2 regions of the Novosphingobium sp. KN65.2 genome follow, and region 2 is predicted to be linked to the other one. Evidence: predicted binding sites of a transcription regulator. Region 2 holds the regulator's gene; the other holds the start of a gene.
What was found. The regulator LexA, encoded in region 2, represses DNA repair genes until DNA is damaged. The targets are predictions, from matches to a motif close to GTTCCNCNCTTGTTCT.
Positions count from the first base shown of each region.

Region 1: a site for LexA is predicted at 4,367-4,382, ahead of uvrA (excinuclease ABC subunit UvrA). Genes of this name have one in related genera too.

Region 1 is NZ_CCBH010000161.1:521-8,050, forward strand. It holds partial or broken gene SPHV1_RS14195 (peptidase M20) at 1-291, opposite strand, end outside; gene SPHV1_RS14200 (UrcA family protein) at 648-1,025, opposite strand; gene SPHV1_RS14205 (hypothetical protein) at 1,716-2,324, shown strand; gene SPHV1_RS14210 (DUF4145 domain-containing protein) at 2,416-3,159, opposite strand; gene SPHV1_RS14215 (hypothetical protein) at 3,881-4,240, opposite strand; gene uvrA (excinuclease ABC subunit UvrA) at 4,394-7,291, shown strand; gene SPHV1_RS24470 (DUF262 domain-containing protein) at 7,445-7,530, opposite strand, start outside.
Region 2 is NZ_CCBH010000202.1:77,944-85,473, forward strand. It holds gene gltX (glutamate--tRNA ligase) at 1-365, opposite strand, end outside; gene SPHV1_RS21855 (ComEC/Rec2 family competence protein) at 395-2,584, shown strand; gene lexA (transcriptional repressor LexA) at 2,642-3,337, opposite strand; gene SPHV1_RS21865 (molybdopterin molybdotransferase MoeA) at 3,422-4,645, opposite strand; gene moaC (cyclic pyranopterin monophosphate synthase MoaC) at 4,645-5,127, opposite strand; gene trpC (indole-3-glycerol phosphate synthase TrpC) at 5,315-6,103, opposite strand; gene trpD (anthranilate phosphoribosyltransferase) at 6,152-7,141, opposite strand; gene SPHV1_RS21885 (aminodeoxychorismate/anthranilate synthase component II) at 7,138-7,530, opposite strand, start outside.

The sequences.
Region 1 (7,530 bases), on a different contig from region 2:
AAAGGCCAAGGTGCGCGCCTTTTCCAGTTTGGTGTGGAGCAGCGGGACGGTCTGGACCCAGCGCCCGTCGGGTCCGGCGGGCTGCAGGCCGAGGTCCTGGAACCGCGCGATCAGGTAGCCGATCGTGCGGTCCTCGCCCGCGGTGCCGGGCGCGCGGCCTTCGAAGGTATCGGAGGCGAGCGTCTTCACGTCGGTCGCGATGCGGTCGGCATCGACCGAGACTTTGGCGAGGGCAGGGTGGGAACTGGCAGCCAGTGCGGCTGCGGCGAGAACGGGGGGAAGTTTTCTCATGCCCCCATCTTAGGTTGGCCGCCCCATGAGGCAAGCCGCCCCCCCAAGGCAAAGCGGGCCGGGTAAAGCCGACCGGGCAAAGCCGACCGGGCAAAGCGGGCCGGGCAAAGTGGGCCGACGGGGAGCGCGCGAGGGGCAACGCCCCGCGACCGGCCCGAGTTGATCGCGCCTCATGATCGCGCGGGGGGATTGCCGCAGGGGGCATCCCTGCGGCGGGGGAGAGCGGAATTGCGTGGAGCCGAAGCCCGCGGCCCCGGCTGCAGGTCCGAAGGCAGGGAACCTTGCTGCGTTCCCTGCTTCCGGATCGGGCGCCCGCCCAGGACAATCGGGGCGGGGCCTCGATCAGCGCCCGGTCCTCAACGGGCGGCGATGGCAATGGAGGTGGTGAGCGCGGCCAGACGGCTCGGATCGTCCCTGGCGGCCAGGCGCGCGGCCATGATGGAATCGCGATCCGCAAAGGCGCGTTCCAGCGACTCGCTGCGGCAGGTGCGGGTCACGGCCACCTCACGCGGGATGCGGGCATCGGGTTGGCCGCAGACCGTCTTCACCGCAGAGGTGATGCGCATGTTCAGCCGGTCGATGCCCTGCGGGGTATCGAGGTTGAGGTCGTTGAAGCGCACTTCGCGATAAGGCAGCATGGACCAGCTCGTGTCCTTCACGACGACCTCGGCGAGTGACGGGGTGGCGATGGCGAACGCGATTACGGCAAGGGCGGCGGCATGGATCCTCTTCATGGTTCATCTCCTGACTCTGTGTAGCGCAGGGCAAGAACCGTCAGGTCTTGCGACCTGCGGCGCGGGGAGTTCCAGGCGACCCGGAAACGCGATGCTGAGGCAAATTGCCCGACAAGACGTGCGCGCCGCGTGAAGCGATCACTACGGCGCTGTAATCATTTACAGAATTCTGAACCCCTCGACTCACCCCCGTATTGAAGGACTGGTCGGCAATAAAATTACTTGGGATTACTATTGTTTGTAAAATTCGACTCGTCTTCTTGGTGTCCGGCGAAATCTTTACGCGCATTCGGGCGGGCGGGGAAGGGGGCGACTCACTTGTTTGTTCGCTTGCCTCCTGCGTGCGGCAGGCCGCTTGCGTGTAAACCGCGAAATCGCGGCGAGGGGAAAGGCAGTCTGTGCCAGTAGGTTGGATGGGGCGCGCACTGGTTTCGAGCCGCTGCGTCAAGCTGGATTCCCGCCTGCGCGGTAGCGACGCGAGCGGCGCACGTTCGTTCAGCCAATGGGCACCTTTTCGGAATTGTGACCTGGAACCTGCATCATAGCCGTCATCGCGCGAATGGCGGCTACGCGCCCTTGTCGCCGTTCAGGGGGCGATCCAGATTTACTCGGAAGCAGACATCCGTTTGTCCGATTGTTGCCTAATGTCTATTGGGCCAATCTCGTTGGGATTTCGGACGGGAAAATTGGATGGCTCAGGAAGAAAGCGACGAGTTTGATCGTCTCATGATGGCTCTTGGGAGTATTGTCGTCATGTGGGGCATGGTTGAGGATATGGTTCGTCAGTTCCTCCGTGACGTGGTCATGGAGGACGCGGAGGAGCCTGAAATCGAACGGATCATCATCAGCCAAACGTCATTCAGGAGCCAGTTGGATGTTCTCAAGAAGGTCGCCCATGTTCGCTGGCCGAACAGTGAATGGTTCGATGCCGTCAACGAGCAAGTGAAAGCTCTCAAAGGACCCCTTCAAGACAAACGCAATCGCTTCATTCATGACCTGTGGGAGAAAAATGAAGCCGGTCAGATGGTCAAATTCATCAGGGGGAAGGATGAAGCTGCTGTTCAAAAGAAGGAGGGCGAATGGCATCTGAAACTCACTGGTGAAGTGGCTGTACCTGTCGCTGAGGTGGAAGCCTTCTTTGAGGAAATCGCCGATACCCTTGAGGCGTTGCTTGCCCTGAAGTCCCAATATGTCGAGAAGACCTACAAAGCGAAAGCTGCTGCCATCATTTCGCGGATGTATGGCGAGTTGGCCGAGAAGGTGCATGGGAACGCGCAGGATGATGAGGGGGCCAAGTGAATTGCCTCTATCTATTCAAGGCGCAGTGATTGGCAGTTATTCACCACTTTCAATCCGAAAGTCGACATTCCGAAATCGGCCCCAATTGTTGTCAGGGAGTAGTCTTCTTCCCAGCGGCGAGCAGCCGCTTGGATTTTGCGGGGATACTTTTCTTGATGCCTAATGCCTTCTGGCCGACGATAAAAGCGCGATGGAGGAACACCTCTAGCGATGAGAGCAGTTCGGAAACCTCCTGACAGTCGGGCTCCCAGCCGCGATGCGCAGCCGCATTACCCGCATCCGTAACAACGCCGAGGATGTCCCGCTCAGTTTGCCCGATCCACCCTCCGTCGCGCAGCTCGTTCAGTTTCTCATCAAATGTCTTGGCCGGGTCGATGCCGAGGACTTCGGTTGCACGGTCCAGTGCCGTTCTAAGTCCTATCGCCGTGAGAATGTGTGCCTGGTTGTCGTGCGCTACGTACATCTGGCTCAGGATATTGTGCAGCTGGGGGTCAGCCTTTTGCATGGCGTCAAACCATACCGGCTTCGTCTTGGCCTCTGGCTTCGGATAAGTTTGTATCTCCCTCGGATGCTCATACTGCTCCTGCCCCATCGCATCGTAGTAGTAATCGATGTCTTCGCTGTTCCAGCTGGAAGTTTCGTAGAAGACCGTCTCGCTCCCTCGACATTCGAGCAAAGAGTGGTCGACACCGCCGTTGACCGAATGGCCATATTGCCTGTCCTCCCAATTCCAAGCCTTGTAGATCGAGCCGTGGATTTCGCAGGTGCGCTCGCCATCGCAGGTGGGACAGTGCCCCTTCTTCGTGGCGTTTGTTGCTGTCGGTGTCGTGGCCATAGAGCCCAATAGCGAGCACTGACGAACTTTTCCAACAGTGTGGATGTAAGTCGGCGCATCCTAAGTCCGCTTTTTGGGTTTGGCCGCTCTAGAGCCGCCATTCTGCTTCCGGCCCATTGCAGGCATTGGGGCGCTGGCGATCAATGACCGCTCACCCCGACAGAGCGGCCTTTCAACGGCGCGGTCCGCCTTGCTGAAAGCGGCCCTTCGTTTTCGAAATCGACTGAGTGAATGGACGGCGGCAAGGTCGGGTTAGCCGCCGCAGATGTGGAGCGCTCGAAGCCCCAAGTCCAACGCTACGAGGCCGAGCATCACGAGTACGCCCCACCTTAGTATACGCCTGTAAGTACGAAATTCTGGGCTCTCGGGCTCGTAGCTCATGCCGCAAGTGTAAGGCTCTAACCTACGCCTGCAATGTTGGCGGCTCCGGAAAGGCCGCTTTTCCGCGGAAAATTCCGACAACTGCCATTCCGCACCCGGCCCCTAGTCGACGCCTTGCCTCACCAAGCGTGGTGGCAGGAAGTCCCTGCGTTCCTTGCCGCCAAATACTTATACAACATGCTCTGAATGCTGGCGTTGCCACGGCGCAAGCAAACCGCCAGCCATCGCTCCGGCCTTGAACGCCGGGCGCAAGTATCACCGAGGGCGCGGGCCCTTGGCGCAGCGGGTGGGCCGCGTCAGGATCGGTCCGGATGGGGAGGGGGCAGTCTGCCCCGGCGCCTCAGCGGCGGCAGCGTGAATAGTAGCCGGCGCGGCAGGCGGCGACGTCTTCGCGCCAGTCGGCCATCGCCCGGTCGTAGTCGCGGCGGTCGGCCTCGTAGTCGCGCATCTGCTGTTCGTAGCGGCGGTCGCTGTAGCCGGACGAGCGGCGGGCGTCGTCATAGGCGCGCCAGCCCTTGGCGTATTGCGCGTCACGCTTGCGAACGTAGTCGAGCTGTTCGCGGTTGAGGCGGCGGATCGTCGCCTTGTCGCGGGCGAGTTCCTCGGGCGTCATCTTCTCGTAAGGATCGTCCGCATGCACCGGACCGGACATCGTCGCCACGGCCAGCGCCGCTGCGCACAGGAAACCAAAACGCTGCATGATCTTTTAGACCCTCACCTGAACCCTGCGCGCTATTTGCCAATTCGGCGGCGGCGATGCAAAGCCATTGCGATAAACCGTTTGCAACCCATCTTGCGGGCAAGCCACTCCGCCGCTTGATCGACGCGAACAAATCTGGAACACACGCTCCCCATGAGTCTCTCCCACATTACCGTGCGCGGTGCGCGCGAGCATAACCTCAAGGGCTTCGACATCGCGCTCCCGCGTGAGAAGCTGATCGTCATCACCGGCCTGTCGGGCTCGGGCAAGTCGAGCCTGGCGTTCGACACGATCTATGCCGAGGGCCAGCGCCGCTACGTCGAGAGCCTGAGCGCCTATGCGCGCCAGTTCCTCGAGATGATGCAGAAGCCCGACGTCGAGCATATCGACGGGCTGTCTCCCGCGATCTCGATCGAGCAGAAGACCACCAGCCGCAACCCGCGCTCCACGGTGGCGACGGTGACGGAGATCTGGGACTACATGCGCCTGCTGTGGGCGCGCGTGGGCATTCCCTATTCGCCCGCCACCGGCCTGCCGATCGAGGCGCAGACGGTGTCCAACATGGTCGACAGGGTCATGGCCCTGCCGGAAGGCACGCGCCTCTACCTGCTCGCCCCCGTCGTGCGCGGCCGCAAGGGCGAATACCGCAAGGAACTGGCCGAGTGGCAGAAGGCGGGCTACACCCGCGTGCGCATCGACGGCGAGATGTACGCGATCGAGGACGCCCCCGCGCTCGACAAGAAGTACAAGCACGACATCGAGGTGGTGGTCGACCGCATCGCGGTGAAGGACGGCATCCAGACGCGCCTTGCCGACAGCTTCGAACAGGCGCTCAAGCTGGCCGACGGGCTGGCCTACGTCGACCTTGCGGACGGCAGCGTCCCGGGTCGCGAGGAAGAGGAAGCGCAGGGGCGCAACCTCAAGGGCGCGGGCCTGCCGCCCAACCGCATCGTCTTTTCCGAGAAGTTCGCCTGCCCGGTCAGCGGCTTCACCATCGAGGAGATCGAGCCGCGCCTGTTCAGCTTCAACGCCCCGCAGGGCGCGTGCCCGGCCTGCGACGGCCTGGGCGAAAAGCTGCTGTTCGACCCGCAGCTCGTCGTGCCGAACGAGAACCTGACGCTCAAGCAGGGGGCGATCGTCCCCTGGGCCAAGTCCAACCCGCCCAGCCCCTACTACATGCAGGTGCTCTCCAGCCTTGCCGCGCACTTCGGGTTCGACCTCACCACGCCCTGGCAGGACCTGCCCGACGAGGTGAAGATCGTCGTCCTTTACGGCACCGCGGGGGCGCCGGTTCCGCTCACCTTCAAGGACGGGCGCAAGGAATACACCGTCAACAAGCCGTTCGAGGGCGTCATCGGCAACCTCAACCGCCGCATGATCCAGACCGACAGCGCCTGGATGCGCGAGGAACTGGCCAAGTTCCAGACCGCGCAGCCGTGCGAAACCTGCGACGGCAAGCGCCTCAAGCCCGAGGCGCTGTCCGTGCGCATTGCCGAAAGCGACATCGCCGATGCCGCGCGGCTTTCGGTGGCCGACGCCTTCGCGTGGTTCGGCGCGCTGGAAGGCAAGCTCACCGACCAGCAGCAGCAGATCGCCCGCGCCATCCTCAAGGAGATCAACGAGCGCCTCGGCTTCCTCAACAACGTCGGGCTCGACTACCTCAACCTCGATCGCACCTCGGGCACGCTGTCGGGCGGGGAGAGCCAGCGCATCCGCCTCGCCAGCCAGATCGGCTCGGGCCTCTCGGGCGTGCTCTACGTGCTGGACGAGCCGAGCATCGGCCTGCACCAGCGCGACAACGACCGCCTGCTGGAAACCCTCAAGCGCCTGCGCGACCTTGGCAACACGGTCATCGTCGTCGAGCATGACGAAGACGCGATCCGCGCTGCCGACCACGTGGTGGACCTCGGCCCCGGCGCGGGCGTCCACGGCGGCGAGGTGGTGGCCGAAGGCACGCTCAAGCAGGTGCTCAGGAACAAGCAGAGCCTTACCGCCCAGTACCTCACCGGCGCGCGCCGGATCGAGGTGCCGCAGACCCGCCGCAAGGGCAACGGTCACTTCGTCACGGTGGAGAACGCGCGGGCCAACAACCTCACCGGCGTGACGGCGAAGTTCCCGCTCGGCACCTTCTGCTGCGTCACCGGGGTTTCCGGCTCGGGCAAGTCCAGCCTCACGCTCGACACCCTCCACGCCGCCGCCGCGCGCACGCTGAACGGCGCGCGCATGATCGCCGGCCCGCACGACCGGGTGACCGGGCTGGAGATGTGCGACAAGGTGATCGAGATCGACCAGTCCCCGATCGGCCGCACCCCGCGAAGCAACCCGGCGACCTACACCGGCGCCTTCACCCAGATCCGCGACTGGTTCGCCGGCCTGCCGGAGTCTGAGGCGCGCGGCTACAAGCCCGGGCGCTTCAGCTTCAACGTCAAGGGCGGCCGCTGCGAGGCGTGCCAGGGCGACGGCCTGATCAAGATCGAGATGCACTTCCTGCCCGACGTTTACGTGACGTGCGAGGAATGCCACGGCAAGCGCTACAACCGCGAAACGCTGGAAGTGAAGTTCAAGGGCCACTCCATCGCCGACGTGCTCGACATGACGATCGAGGACGCGGAAGAGTTCTTCAAGGCCGTGCCCCCGATCCGCGACAAGATGCACATGCTCAACGAAGTGGGGCTGGGCTACGTCAAGGTCGGCCAGCAGGCGACGACGCTTTCGGGCGGCGAGGCGCAGCGCGTGAAGCTGGCCAAGGAACTGGCCCGCCGTTCCACCGGGCAGACGCTCTACATTCTGGACGAGCCGACCACCGGCCTGCATTTCGAGGACGTGCGCAAGCTCCTCGAAGTGCTCCACCGCCTCGTCGACCAGGGCAATTCGGTGGTGGTGATCGAACACAACCTCGACGTCATCAAGACCGCCGACTGGATCATCGACCTCGGGCCGGAAGGCGGCGTGCGCGGCGGTGAGATCGTGGCGGAAGGGACGCCCGAGCAGGTGGTGAAGAACAAGCGTTCATTCACGGGGCATTATCTGAAGCCGTTGTTGGGGAAGTGACCAATCGTCCCCGGAATGGTGGGGGGCTGGTGGTTTAAGCGAGGGAGAATAACAAGAATGAATGCGAGGGCCAACGCCCTCGCGCTTCCCCATGCTAAGAGAAGTTATTCCGATCAATAAAGTAAAAATATTGTAGAGGTGATTTGCGCTAAATTAGTTCGATATATTTCTAAACGGTTGATCTTCTTCCAGCTCGTACAAGTTGTTTAGATACTTAACAAATTCCTCTCGTAATATTT
Region 2 (7,530 bases):
CGGCGTTCGGCGAGTTCCTCGGTCGTGAGATAGCAGCGATAGGCGTGACCGGATTCGAGCAACTGCGCGGCCACTTCGGCGTGGCGCTGCGAGCGCGCGAACTGGAACACAGGTTCTTCGTCACCTTCGAGGCCGAGCCACGTCAGGCCGTCGAAGATTGCGTCGATGGCCGGTTCGGTCGAACGGGCGCGGTCGGTGTCTTCGATGCGCAGCAGGTACTTGCCGCCATGGTGGCGGGCGAAGAGCCAGTTGAACAGCGCCGTACGGGCACCGCCGATGTGAAGGTAACCCGTGGGCGAGGGGGCAAAGCGCGTAACGACGGCAGACTGGCCGTTCGATCCGCTCGATGCACTGCCGCTTGCCATTGTAAATCCCTTCCTGTCCAATGTTCGCCATGGCCAGCCAAGCCACAGCCAGTAATGAAAATAACGCATGCCACGGCCTCGCCGGGGGCGCTGCATTGCAGCATCGGCCATGGAACAGCAAGAGCGACTTGTCGAGGGTTTTGGCGGCGCTTGAGCGATTTCTTTCGCGTGCCGGCTTCGATCGCGGGCCCTGGCTGGTGGTCGCATTCGGAGCGGGAATCGCGGCGTGGTTCGGCCTTCCCGGACCGCTCCATTGGGCTGCGTTTGGCGCCGTTTGCGCTGCCATTGCGGCTCTTGCGGCATGGGTCTGGCCGGATCGCGCGCGTTTTCCTCACCTGAGAGTGGCACTCTGCGCAGTTTTCCTCATGTTTTTCGCGGGTTGCCTGACCGTCTGGACGAAATCGGCGCTGGTGGGACACGAAGCGATCGATCGTCCGGTTTCAGGCGTCTTCCTGGGCAAAGTGCTAGGGGTGGATGAACAGCCTGCCGAACGGCGGGTCAGATGGCTCGTCGCGACCCGGGAGCCTGGTTTGGGGCGTCGCATCAAGGTTCGGCTCAACGTTGCCGACGGCCTTGGCGTTGAATCCGTGTCGCCCGGAGCAGTGATTCGCTTTGAGGCGCGGTTGATGCCACCTGCGCCGCCGATGTTCCCCGGCGGTTATAATTTCGCGCGCGCCGCTTGGTTCTCCGGCCTTTCTGCAAGCGGGAAGGTGAGCGGCAAAGTCGAGATCGTTACGTCAGGCGGTGAGGGCGAGACCCTTGAGGCTGCCCGCAGCGTGCTTTCCCGGCACGTCCGTGAGAGGCTGAGCGGCTCGCAAGGCGGGATCGCCGCGGCATTGGCGAGCGGCGACCGCGGCGGCATCGTCGAGGAGGACGCGCAGGCGATGCGCGATGCGGGCCTTGCGCATCTGCTGGCTATCAGCGGCCTGCACGTCAGTGCAGTGATCGGGGCAGCCTATTTCCTCGCCCTGAGGTTGCTCGCGCTTTCTCCTGCACTGGCCTTGCGGTTCCGGCTTCCGGTGGTGGCCGCGCTATGCGGAGCCCTGGCCGGGATTGCCTATACCCTCCTGACCGGATCGCAGGTGCCGACGGTCCGTTCGTGCATTGGGGCGATGCTTGTCCTCATTGCACTGGCGCTGGGGCGAGAAGCGCTATCGCTGCGGTTGCTGGCAGTTGCCGGGTTTGCGGTCCTGCTGCTTTGGCCCGAATCGCTGACGGGGCCCAGCTTCCAGATGAGCTTTGCAGCCGTTCTTGCCATCGTGGCGCTGGCAACTTGCGGGCCGGTGCGCCGGTTTCTGGCCCCGCGAGAGGAATCGTGGCTTTCGCGGCTCATGCGGCAAGCGGTGATGCTGTTCGTGACGGGCTTCGTGATCGAAATCGTCCTGATGCCGATCGGCTTCTACCATTTTCATCGTGCCGGTGCTTACGGCGCGCTTGCCAATGTACTTGCGATCCCGCTCACGACTTTCGCTGTCATGCCTTGCATTGCCCTGGCGCTACTGTTCGATCTTGTGGGTCTGGGCGGACCGTTCTGGTGGCTGGCGGGGCAGTTTATCGACCTTTTGCTGGGGTTGGCGCACAAGATCAGCGCACTGCCCGGGGCGGTTTCGGTTCTGCCGGCGATGGGTACGGGCGGCTTCCTCCTGTTCGTTTCGGGTGGTCTGTGGCTCGGGCTGTGGAGTGGGCGGGTTCGGCTGCTGGGGCTCGTGCCCGCCTGCCTCGGCATAGTCTGGCTCATCCTGCTCGAGCCGCCCGATATTCTCGTGACCGGCGATGGCCGTCATGTCGGGCTTGTGGTCGATAATGGTGAGAGGCTCGTGACCCTGCGCGATACCGGCAGCGACTATGTCCGCGACAATCTGCGTGAATTTGCCGGTGTCGAGGGCGAACTGACGCCCTTGGCATCATGGCCGGGCGCACGATGCAATCGCGAATTCTGTTCGGTTCGCATTGAAAGACAGGGCCGCTCCTGGGACCTGCTGATCGCCAGAGGCCGGGACCAGGTCCCAGAGCGGGCGTTGGCAGCGGCTTGCGACAAGGCCGACATCGTCATTGCCGACCGCTGGCTGCCCCGAAGCTGCTCTCCGCGCTGGTTGAAGGCGGACCGCAACATGCTGCAGAGAACCGGTGGCCTTGCTATCCGGCTGCGGCAAAAATCGGTCGAGACTGTCGCCGAAGGGCAGGGCCATCATGGCTGGTGGACGCCGCGAGCGCCCTGATCCCGTCAATTCAAGGAGTGGCGGTCGTAGCAGCGACGCGCCTCTCCTCGGCAAAGCTCAATGATAGCGGCGCAGCAGCCCGGCGAGCTTGCCCTGAACCTCGATCTCGTCAGGGCCGTAGACCTGCGGTTCGTAGGCGGCATTGGCGGGAACGAGGCGGACCATGGCGCCATCGCGCTGCAGGTATTTGAGCGTCGCTTCCTCGCCGCGAACCAGGGCAACGACGATTTCACCGTCGCGCGCGGTGTTGGTGCGACGGATCAGGGCAAAGTCGCCGTCGAGAATGCCGGCTTCGACCATCGAATCGCCCGAAACCTCAAGCGCGTAGTGTTCGCCCGAGCCGAGCAGGGCTGCGGGAACCGGAAGCATCGACTGGCCTTCCAGGGCTTCGATCGGAACGCCGGCGGCAATGCGGCCGTGCAGCGGAATTTCGATGACGTCATTCGCCGGTTCGGGCGTGCGTTCGGGCTGCTTGAGCGCGGCAAGCGCATCCTGCCCGGCAGGAACGGCGGCCTTGGCCGCGGGCTTGCTGGTGACGTCTTCGGGCTGGCGCAGGATTTCCAGTGCGCGGGCGCGATTGGGCAGGCGACGGATGAAGCCGCGTTCCTCAAGTGCGGAAATGAGGCGATGCACGCCCGATTTCGACTTGAGGTCGAGCGCTTCCTTCATTTCCTCGAAGCTGGGCGAGATGCCGCTTTCTTCCAGCCGGACCTGAATGAACTTGAGCAATTCATGCTGCTTGCGCGTCAACATCTGCGTTGCCTCTTTCTCTGCGTCCCCGAGCGATGTTCTGCCTGTGAACAATGAGAGAACAATTAAGCAACAGATTCTGGAACGTCAAGCAATACCGCCATTTTCGAGCAGGAACACGCGGACCGCTTCACCAGCCGCGGCGGCAGGGGCATGGGCAGGACGATCGATCAGCACGTTGCTGGCCGCAAGAGAACTGAGCGCGCCGCTGTCCTGAAGCGTCATCGGCATCACGCTTTCGCCGTTCCAGTAGCCGCGCAGGAATTCGCGGCGGTGGCCGATGGCCCTCAGCGGAGCATCCAGAACGGTCGAGATAGGCATGGGCAGCGGACGGGCGGCGCCGAGCATCGCGCGCAGCAGGGGCAGAACGAAGTGATAGGCCGTGACCATGCTCGATACCGGATTGCCCGGCAGGCCGATGACGATCTGGGTGCCGCCATCGCTGCGTTCGCGCTTGGCAACGAGGATCGGCTTGCCCGGCTTGATGGCGACCCGCCAGAAATCGAGCCGGGCCCCCCAGCGTTCGAGCGCCGGTCGCACGAGATCGTGATCGCCCACCGATGCACCGCCGCTTGTGACGATCACGTCGCAATCCGCCGCTTCGTCGAAAGCGCCGATCAGCGCCTCGAGCGTGTCGGGAACCGGGCCGATCCGGCGGGCGTCGACCGGCAGCGGGCTGACCAGCGAGACGAGCATGGCACCGTTGCTGGCCGGGATCTGGTGAGTGGGGCAGGTTTCGGGATCGGCAGCCAGTTCGTCGCCGCTGTCGATCACCGCGACTTTAGGCATCCGGCGGACGGGCATGTGGCGATGCCCGGCCGAGAGGGCGAGCGCGATGTGGGCTGGGCCGATTCGGACGCCCTCGGCTAGCACCTGATGGCCTGCGGTGAAGTCCATGCCGCAGGGGCGGATGTGCCTGTGCGGCGGTTCAGGCAGATCCCCGGTCAGAGTGATCCGATCGCCTTCACGCTTCAGGTCCTCCTGCAGGACAACCACGGCTGCGTCGGCAGGCATGATCGCACCTGTCGAGATGCGCACGGCCTCCCCCTTTTGCAGCGTGCCGGTGAAGGGGTGGCCTGCCGCGCTCTCTCCGATCACCTGCCACGGCCCGGAGAGGTCGTCCTTGGTGAGGGCGTAACCGTCCATGGCCGAGAGATGGGCGGCGGGCTGGGTTCGCCGCGCCAGCAGCGGTTCGGCAAGAAACCGGCCCAATGCGCTTTCGACATCGACGCGCTCGACCGGCAGGACTTGCGCCAGCGAGAGCAGGCGCGCCTGTGCGTCTTCGAGCGGGATCGGCGCGGGACCGGCCATCAGTGACGGTCCTGCGCGCGCCAGGGGCCGGACTTGCCGCCGCGTTTCTCGATCAGGCGGATGTCGCCGATGACCATGCCCTTGTCGAGCGCCTTGGCCATGTCGTAGATCGTCACAAGTGCGACGGAAACCGCTGTAATGGCTTCCATTTCCACGCCGGTTTTGCCCGTGAGCGAGGCGGTGGCCGTGGCTCTGACAGCCTTGTCTTCGAAGCTGAAATCGACATTGATCGCATCGATGGCGAGGGGGTGGCACATCGGGATCAGATCCCCGGTGCGCTTGCCCGCCATGATCCCGGCAATGCGCGCCGTGCCCAGGACATCGCCCTTGGGCGCATTGCCGGCGCGGATCGCCTCGAGCGCCTCGGCCGACATCGTGATCCGGCCCGAGGCGATGGCGAGCCGCTGGGTCTCGGCTTTCGCCCCTACGTCCACCATGCGTGCGGTGCCGTCCGAATCGATGTGGGTGAGGCTCTTGTTCATCTCAGACCTTGAAATCCTGACGAGGTTTACACGGTTTACACAGTCCGGAAGTATAAGCGGAGCCGCCCTTTCATCTCCGGACAAACAGGGTTTCGGGACTGGACGCATTGGCGATCATGTCCCCTCGATGGCAGATTTCCCCGATGTAGGACAGGTCTGGACCGCACGAAAACCGTCGCTTCCGCGTTTACCCTTCGAGCAGGGTGCGCGTCGCCGCCTCGACATCGTCCTGCCGCATCAGGCTCTCGCCGACGAGGAACGTGCGCGCGCCGCATTGCGAGAGGCGCAGGAGGTCGGCGTGGCTGTTGATGCCGCTTTCGCTGACGAGCAGGGTGCCTTCCGGAGCAAGCGGGGCAAGCCGCTCGGTCGTGGCGATGTCGGTGACGAAACGCTTGAGGTCGCGGTTGTTGACGCCGATCAGGCGCGACTTGAGCCGGGCCGCGCGCTCCATTTCCGCTTCATCGTGTACCTCGACGAGGCAGTCCATGCCGCGTTCGAGCGCGGCAGCCTCGATCTCGGCCATCAGCGTGTCGTCCAGCGCGGCGGCGATGATGAGGATGGCGTCGGCGCCGATTGCGCGGGCTTCGGCGACCTGCCAGGGGTCGACCATGAAGTCCTTGCGGATGACCGGCAGCGAAACCGCGGCACGGGCCGCGACAAGATAGTCCTCGTGGCCCTGGAAATAGGGCGCATCGGTCAGGATCGAGAGACAGGCCGCGCCGCCTTTTTCGTAGGCAAGGGCATGGTCGGCCGGGTGGAAGTCCGGACGGATCAGGCCCTTCGACGGGCTGGCCTTCTTGATTTCCGCAATGAGGGCGAACCCGTCCCCGGCCTTTCGGCGCAGCGCTGCCTCGAACCCGCGGGGCGCGCTCTGGCCTGCCGCCTTGGCATCGAGCTCGGACAGCGAGGCCAGCGCCTTGCGGGCAGCGACTTCCTCGCGCTTGGTATCGCAGATCTCGGTAAGCTTGTCGGACATGGCGGGCCTTTTGTGCCTGATGCGTTTCGGTAAGGGCGGGAAGCGGCGTTACTTGAGCGCGTCGATCCAGCAATTGAGCAGGGCATTGGCGAGGCCCTTGTCGATCGCCTCTGCGGCTTCCTCGACGCCTTCCTGCCAGGTCTTCGCTTCACCTGCGACGATAAGTGCGCCGGCGGCGTTGAACAGCACCGCGTCGCGATAGGCGCCGGGTTCGCCCATGAGCAGGCGACGCAGCGCCTGGGCGTTATACTCGGGATCGCCGCCGCGAATGGCATCGACAGGAGCGGCGGGCAGACCCGCGTCCGCGGGCGAGACACGGCGCATGGCCAGTTCGCTGCCGGTCACTTCGGCGACCTCGTTGCCGCCAGCGAGGCTGAGTTCGTCGAGGCCCTCGTCGCCCGAGACGACGAGCGAATGCTCGGTGCCCAGGCGACGGATCGCGTCTGCATAGATCGGCACGTAAGCGGGCCGGGCAATGCCGACCAGCTGGCGGCGGACCTGCGCCGGATTGGCGAGCGGGCCCATCAGGTTGAAGATCGTGCGGCGGCCCAGCGACTTGCGCAGCGGCATCAGGCGACCCAGCGCCGGATGGTGGCGCGCGGCGAACAGGAAGCAGATGCCGAGGTCCGCGAGCGTCGCCTCGGCGGTTTCCACGGCGCGGTCGAGATTGAGGCCGAGGGCCTCGAGCGTGTCGGCCGCACCTGCCTTGGAACTGGCGGCGCGGTTGCCGTGCTTGGCGACCGGCACGCCGCAGGCCGCGACGACCAGCGAGACGGCGGTCGAGACATTGAGGGTGTGGTGACCGTCACCGCCGGTACCGCACACGTCGATGGCATTGACGGGGGCTTCGACCGGGATCATGCGCGCGCGCAGGGCGCGGGCAGCGCCGGCGATCTCGCTGGCATTCTCGCCCCGGTCGGAGAGCGCGATGAGGAATTCGGCGATCCGTCCCTCGGGCACTTCGCCGTCGAGGATCGCGGCGAAGGCAGCTTCCGCCTCGGCTTCCCCGATCGGATGGCTGGGATCGGGCAGCGTCATGCGACGGCCTTGGTCTCGATGCCGCACAGGCGCAGGAAGTTCGCCAGCATGTCGTGACCGTGTTCGGTCGCGATGCTTTCCGGGTGGAACTGCACCCCGTGGATCGGCAGGCTCGCGTGGCGGAAGCCCATGACGTGGCCGTCGTCCGAGCGGGCGTTGACCAGCAGTGTCTCCGGAATGTCCTCGACGATGAGCGAATGATAGCGCGTGGCGGTGAACGGCGAGGGCAGCCCCGCGAACACGCCGGTATCGTCATGCGTGACCGGCGAGGTCTTGCCGTGCATCAGCCCGCCGCGCACGACCTTGCCGCCGAAGTACTGGCCGATCGACTGATGGCCCAGGCACACGCCGAGCAGCGGCTTTCCGGCATCGGCAGCCGCGCCCACGAG